Regions from separate parts of the Clostridium gelidum genome, predicted to be linked through region 2. Evidence: a T-box and tRNA genes for the amino acid it is inferred to sense, from the RefSeq annotation. Region 2 holds a T-box; the other holds one or more tRNA genes.

Region 1 (3,488 bases), 850 kb from region 2:
ATTAAAACGCATAGTTCTCTAGGTGAATCTTCCCCATTAAGGAGATGTGCATCATTGTTACTACATTACCCTTATAGTTACACATATAGCGCTTATGTGAGTTGTATAATGACTTTTGAGACTAATTAGTCGCTTTACAAGTGTACGTTCAGTAAAACCATATAAACTTATAACAATTCGCAGAAAATTTCATTTTACTTTGAATCAAATCCACCTAATATACATGTTGCATTAATATTAAAATATAAAAAAAGACTTAAGCTATTGCTTAAGTCTTTTGGTGCCGAAGACCGGAATCGAACCGGTACGGTGTTTAACTACCGCAGGATTTTAAGTCCTGTGCGTCTGCCAGTTCCGCCACTTCGGCATATTTATTACATTTGAATTATAAATTTACGACACTTCGGATAAAATTCGAATATTCTTATATATACAATATTTTATGGTTGCGGGGACAGGACTTGAACCTACGACCTTCGGGTTATGAGCCCGACGAGCTACCAACTGCTCCACCCCGCGTTATTATATTTTATCATATATATTATGGTGCCGAAGACCGGAATCGAACCGGTACGGTGTTTAACTACCGCAGGATTTTAAGTCCTGTGCGTCTGCCAGTTCCGCCACTTCGGCACATATTGGTAGCGGAAATAGGACTTGAACCTACGACACCTCGGGTATGAACCGAGTGCTCTAGCCAGCTGAGCTATTCCGCCATATTAATGGTTGCGGGGACAGGACTTGAACCTACGACCTTCGGGTTATGAGCCCGACGAGCTACCAACTGCTCCACCCCGCGTTATTATATTTTATAACATACATGTATATATGGTGCCGAAGACCGGAATCGAACCGGTACGGTGTTTAACTACCGCAGGATTTTAAGTCCTGTGCGTCTGCCAGTTCCGCCACTTCGGCACATATGGTAGCGGAAATAGGACTTGAACCTACGACACCTCGGGTATGAACCGAGTGCTCTAGCCAGCTGAGCTATTCCGCCATATTAATGGTTGCGGGGACAGGACTTGAACCTACGACCTTCGGGTTATGAGCCCGACGAGCTACCAACTGCTCCACCCCGCGTTATTATATTTTATCATATATATATTAGCCTAAGATTTACAATAAATTGATACGATGTTTAATCACCGTAGAATTTCAAATCTTTTGTACTTGCTAGTAAGCTCGGCATATACTTTTAGTGAAAATAGGATTATAACCTATGACACTTCTTATATGAACTGCGTTACCTAATTAGCATTGGTTGCGGGGACAGGACTTGAACCTACGACCTTCGGGTTATGAGCCCGACGAGCTACCAACTGCTCCACCCCGCGTTATTATATATATAAGTCTAAGACTTACAATAAATTGATACGATGTTTAATCACCGCAGAATTTTAAACCTTTTGTATTTGCTAGCAAGCTCCGCATATATTTTTAGTGAAAATAGGATTATAACCTATGACACTTCTTATATGAATTGCTTTGCCTAATTAGCTAATTGGTTGCGGGGACAGGACTTGAACCTACGACCTTCGGGTTATGAGCCCGACGAGCTACCAACTGCTCCACCCCGCGTTATTATATTTTATCATATACATACACATAATATATATATGGTGCCGAAGACCGGAATCGAACCGGTACGGTGTTTAACTACCGCAGGATTTTAAGTCCTGTGCGTCTGCCAGTTCCGCCACTTCGGCATGTTATTATTAACTAATCGTCAACAACAAAGCTAATTATAATATATAACTTTTATACTGTCAACAAAAATATTGTTATAAATTTTATTTACTTAAAATTCATAGCAATATGCAGAAAATTTTATGTATTTATTTTTAGATTAATTTAAACTTTATTATGCAAATTTCAATATGTTAATCTATTATTTATAATGTAGAATAAAATATAAATCAATACAAAAATATCATTTATTAATTTATTCTACATTTTTAATTTACTAAATAGTTTTTATATTGACATATATATTATGACCTAAAAATACTATTGCCCTTTTTTTCCACCTTTGCCTTTAAACTCTGTGTGTTTCTTTGCGTCTTGCATTCTTTCTTCACTATCTTTTAAGAACTTAGACATAATATCTTCGAAATTCCCTGTATTGCTACTAGGCTTTCTCTTTTCAGTAGGCTTCCAGTCAATCTCTGCTGGTTTAACTGATTTTTTTTGAACATTTGCTTGTTTTATTGAAAGACTAATTTTCCCATTATCATCAATTGAGATGACTTTTACTTTCACTTTATCTTGTTCTTTAAGATGTTCTCTAATATCTTTTACATAAGAATCTGCAACTTCTGAAATATGAACTAATCCAGTTTTGCCCTCAACTTCAATAAAAGCTCCAAAATTTGTGATGTTTATCACTGTTCCGTCTACTATGTTTCCTGCCATTAAGGTCATGTTTAAAAGACTCCTCCTTAAATTTAAAAATATATAAATTTATAAGAACAAATGCTATTATGCAGACGTTCTTTAATTTAAGATATCAATTCAATTATTATTTTATTCAGAGTTTTATAAGCTTTTCTATATAATGAAAGTTAATTAGAATTTTGGTCTATTGCCTCACCATTAACAACTTTTTCTCCAGGCTTAATCATTCCAAGCCTTTCCCTTGCTAATTTCTCAAGATAATCTGATGAGTCTGAATTGATTTTCTCAACTTCATCTTGAAGTCTCTCATTTTTTTGCTTAACTTCATCTAGCTGCAATTGCTTATTATCAATTTCTTTTTTAATTCTATTCATAGTTATACTTTGCCTAATATAGCTAAAAGCAAAGAAAATAATACATACCGCAATTATCACTTTTTTTAATATTAACTTTTTTTCCATCTATAGAACCTCTATTTTACAAATTCTCTTATGTCTATTGTAAACACTATCCTTCTATTATTCAAGTAATTTTTTTCTTATTTCCTTCTATCGGTGATTTTATAGGCAATTATTTTTAATGGATACCATACATTTTTCAACAATACTCGGATTGACTTGCAAAATATTTTAAATACTACCAATTCACTGACATAAAAATATTTACTAATAAATCTAAAATATAATAAAATGGCAATAATTATAAAAGCATATACGTAGGGAGTTAAGAATGCATAATTAGTGTATAACAAAAAAGTAAATACAATTAGGGCAATAAGTATACAAAATAATATGTCTTCTATTATTATCAATATTTTTATAGAGTTAATACCTCTTATTCCTCTATATATATCAAATAAAATTCCTGCTATAAAACCACCAACTAGGCTGTATATAACAAGATTAATTTGCATATTTAATTCTAACGGCATACTATCCTACTTGAATATTTTACTTATTATACTTTCATTGCTCTTTTTTGATACCTTTCCATTATACACTATAGATGCAATACTTCCAGCAATTATAACATCGCCATTTTGTACATCTAATTTATTCATTTTTAACTCTTCTCCCTTAATAGTTAAATTT
Region 2 (3,488 bases):
TGTCTACAAATTTACCCACAGATTTGATTCCGTCATCACTCCATGCTCCGCCTTCAGTGTATCCAAATCCAAACATTAAGTACATTCTAAATACGTCAGCACCATAATCTTTAATATAATCATCAGGAGAAATTGTATTTCCCTTTGATTTACTCATTTTAAGTCCATCTGGGCCGAGGATTAATCCTTGGTGAGTTAAGCTTAAGAATGGTTCATCAAAGTTTAAATAGTCCATGTCTCGAAGAGCTTTTGTTATAAATCTTGCATATAATAAATGCATACAAGCATGTTCAGGTCCACCAACATATTTATCAACAGGAAGAATCTTATTGATTTTTTCAGTATCAAAAGGTGCATCTTCATTTTTGCTATCTGCATATCTTAAGTAGTACCAAGATGAACATACAAATGTATCTAAAGTATCAGCTTCTCTTTGTGCAGGACCTCCACAATGAGGACAAGTAGTGTTTATAAAATCTTCAGATTTACTAAGTGGTGATTTACCATCTGGAGTAAATTCAACATCATAAGGAAGCTTAACTGGAAGATCCTTTTCTGGTACTGGAACTATTCCACATTTGTCACAATAAACAATTGGAATTGGAGCGCCCCAATATCTTTGTCTTGAAACTAACCAGTCTCTCAATCTAAAGTTTTTCTTCATTGCACCTGAATTATCTTTTTCTAATTCCTCAATAATCTTAATTTTTCCTTCTTCAGTTGTTAAATTATCGAATTTTCCTGAATTCAAAAGTACTCCATATTCACAATAAGGAAGTTCTGGATCAGTATTATCTTTGTTAGTTATAACTCTTTCAATTGGTAAATTGAATTTAGTTGCAAAAGCAAAATCTCTTTCATCATGAGCAGGAACTGCCATAACGCAACCAGTACCATAGGTAGCTAATACATAATCAGAAATCCAAATAGGTACTACTTTCCCGTTGATAGGATTTATGGCATAAGAACCAGTAAATACTCCACTCTTTTCTTTTGAAAGAGATTGTCTTTCAATTTCAGATTGCTTAGAAGAAACTTCCTTATATGCTTCAACAGCATCTCTATTATCTGTAAGTGTTAGTGTATCAACTAATTCATGTTCAGGAGCTAATACAACGTAAGTAACACCATTTAAAGTATCAGCTCTTGTAGTGAATACGCTAAAGTCTAAATCTGAGTCCTTAACCTTAAAAGTAACTTCAGCGCCATATGATCTACCAATCCAATGCTTTTGCATAGATTTAGTCTTTTCAGGCCAATCTAAGTCATCCAATTTATCAAGTAATTCATCTGCGTAATCAGTTATTTTAAAGAACCATTGAGTTAATTCTTTTTTAGTAACTTCAGTGCTACATCTTTCACACACACCATCTACAACTTGTTCATTAGCTAAAACAGTATTACAAGATGGACACCAATTTACAGGTGCTTTCTTTCTGTAAGCTAAACCTTTTTCATATAATTTTAAGAATAACCATTGAGTCCATTTATAATAATCAGGAAGGCAAGTAACAACTTCACTTTCCCAGTTAAACATAGCACCCATTGATTTTAGTTGCTTTTCCATAGTTTCGATATTCTTTAAAGTAGAATCATGGGGATGTATACCTGTTTTAATTGCATAATTTTCAGCAGGTAAGCCAAAAGCATCAAAACCCATTGGTTGAAATACATTATATCCTTGCATTCTCTTAAGTCTTGCCCATGAATCTGTTGGACCATAGTTAAACCAGTGACCAGCATGTAATTGAGCACCTGATGGATAAGAGAACATTTCAAGTGTATAAAGCTTCTTATCTGATTTTGTGTCATCAAATTTGTAAGTCTTATTTTCTTCCCATATTTTTTGCCATTTTTGATCAATTTTAGTTCCGTAATTTGCCATTGTATAGCCTCCTATAATATTTAATCAATGCGTATTCATGCCTTTTATGGTACATTGTTGGCTATGTACATGCACAATTAATAAATAAACTCTGATAGAGTTTGAAAAATATAATTAATTATATAAAAAAAGCCTTCGTCTCTAAAAATAAAGAGACGAAAGCATAATTTCCGTGGTACCACTCTTAATTAGAAGAAAAAACAAAATTAATTCTTCTCACTTAATATTTTAACGGATTTAACCGTACTTGCTTTTAACAAGTAAGCTCCTAGGCAAGTTCATAATAATATAACACTGTTTTACACCAGACAACAGCTCTCTTTAAGATATAATTATTATTAATACTCCTATTCATCACTAATATAAAATTTTAATAACATTATATATTAAAAAATCTAAAAAAGTCAAGAAACGGATAAATTTAATTTTGTAACATTGTAGAGTAAAGTTACAAAAACAAATGTAGATATAGATACCCACAGTGGAAATCATACTTATGCGTATAACCGCCGAAATCAGAAACATTGTTGTTTCGCAGGACTATGAAAATTTCGCTGAAAGCACTAAATGTAAGGTTGCACCCACTCTAGCTTGCTCCAACTATTCAGTTGGACAAGCTAGAGTGGAACAACCTTACATTAAGTGCTTTTAGCAGCTTATTTTCAAATGCCTGCTGCACAACAATGATTCTGATTTCTCTGTTTGGATATGCTCCTAAGTATAGTAAATGTTGAATATAATACCAAGCATAAGTAAAATTTCAGTTGTGGGTATCTATAAGATAAAACTATTGAATTGGAAAAAATGAATAAAAATCTATTAAGTGTAAAAATTTACATACGACAATAAAATTGACGGAATTTATTTAAAATGTATGAGGGAGTGAATAATATGTCAATAGGAATTAATAGTAATTATAGTTCGCATTATACACAAGTATCTAATAAAACTGGAAGTAATAATGATAAAACTAAAGTTAGTGATGCTGATAAAACTACAGTTAGTAGTACAAGCACAACAGATAAAACAATTTCGAAAGATGAGTATTTTAAAAAAATTTCCAATAAATATTCAAATGTCAATCTTAATATGAGTAATTCACATTTGAATAAAGGGACTGAAATAATTTGTAACGTTTCTCCTCAATTAATAAACAAAGCAATTAGTTATCCTAAAGCAGCTGAAAATTTAAATAGATTGTTAGATCAAATGTCATCAATACCACAATATATTAATGAACATAAATATACTTTAGATGGCAGAGAAGTAAAGAATGTAAGTTTTGTAATAGATGAAAATGGTGGAGTTAGTTGTAAGTGTGAATACGTAGAAAAAGATTCTAAGAATACAAGTAAAACAAGTGATGAGGAAGAATTACGTGAAAAGAAGAGAAAAGAATTAAAGGAAAGAGCGAAAGCTTTAATAGAAGCTCAAGGAGAAAAATTAAAAGGAACTAAAGAATACAAAGTATCTAATTATTATAAGAATATAGCTACCAATAGTGATATGAACTTGTTAGATACATTTGATACTAATATATAGTATTATTTTAAATTTTGATATTGAAAGGAAGTGAATACTTGTAATAGACTTTAGGGATGCT

Evidence for each region. A T-box is a leader RNA that pairs with one kind of tRNA and senses whether it is charged. The one in region 2 lies ahead of leuS (leucine--tRNA ligase), so its partner is inferred to be a tRNA-Leu.
Region 1: it has a tRNA-Leu gene. The T-box ahead of leuS (leucine--tRNA ligase) is inferred to sense a tRNA for this amino acid. The anticodon was not compared.

What each region holds. Positions count from the first base shown of each region.
Region 1 covers NZ_AP024849.1:137,404-140,891, reverse strand. The annotation lists tRNA gene psyc5s11_RS00665 (tRNA-Leu) at 279-367, opposite strand; tRNA gene psyc5s11_RS00660 (tRNA-Met) at 444-519, opposite strand; tRNA gene psyc5s11_RS00655 (tRNA-Leu) at 545-633, opposite strand; tRNA gene psyc5s11_RS00650 (tRNA-Met) at 640-716, opposite strand; tRNA gene psyc5s11_RS00645 (tRNA-Met) at 724-799, opposite strand; tRNA gene psyc5s11_RS00640 (tRNA-Leu) at 830-918, opposite strand; tRNA gene psyc5s11_RS00635 (tRNA-Met) at 924-1,000, opposite strand; tRNA gene psyc5s11_RS00630 (tRNA-Met) at 1,008-1,083, opposite strand; tRNA gene psyc5s11_RS00625 (tRNA-Met) at 1,262-1,337, opposite strand; tRNA gene psyc5s11_RS00620 (tRNA-Met) at 1,506-1,581, opposite strand; tRNA gene psyc5s11_RS00615 (tRNA-Leu) at 1,621-1,709, opposite strand; gene psyc5s11_RS00610 (S1 domain-containing RNA-binding protein) at 2,011-2,424, opposite strand; gene psyc5s11_RS00605 (FtsB family cell division protein) at 2,565-2,858, opposite strand; gene yabQ (spore cortex biosynthesis protein YabQ) at 2,936-3,328, opposite strand; gene yabP (sporulation protein YabP) at 3,335-3,488, opposite strand, start outside.
Region 2 covers NZ_AP024849.1:5,328,674-5,332,161, reverse strand. The annotation lists gene leuS (leucine--tRNA ligase) at 1-1,885, opposite strand, end outside; T-box leader at 2,034-2,249, opposite strand; gene psyc5s11_RS24520 (DUF6033 family protein) at 2,777-3,427, shown strand.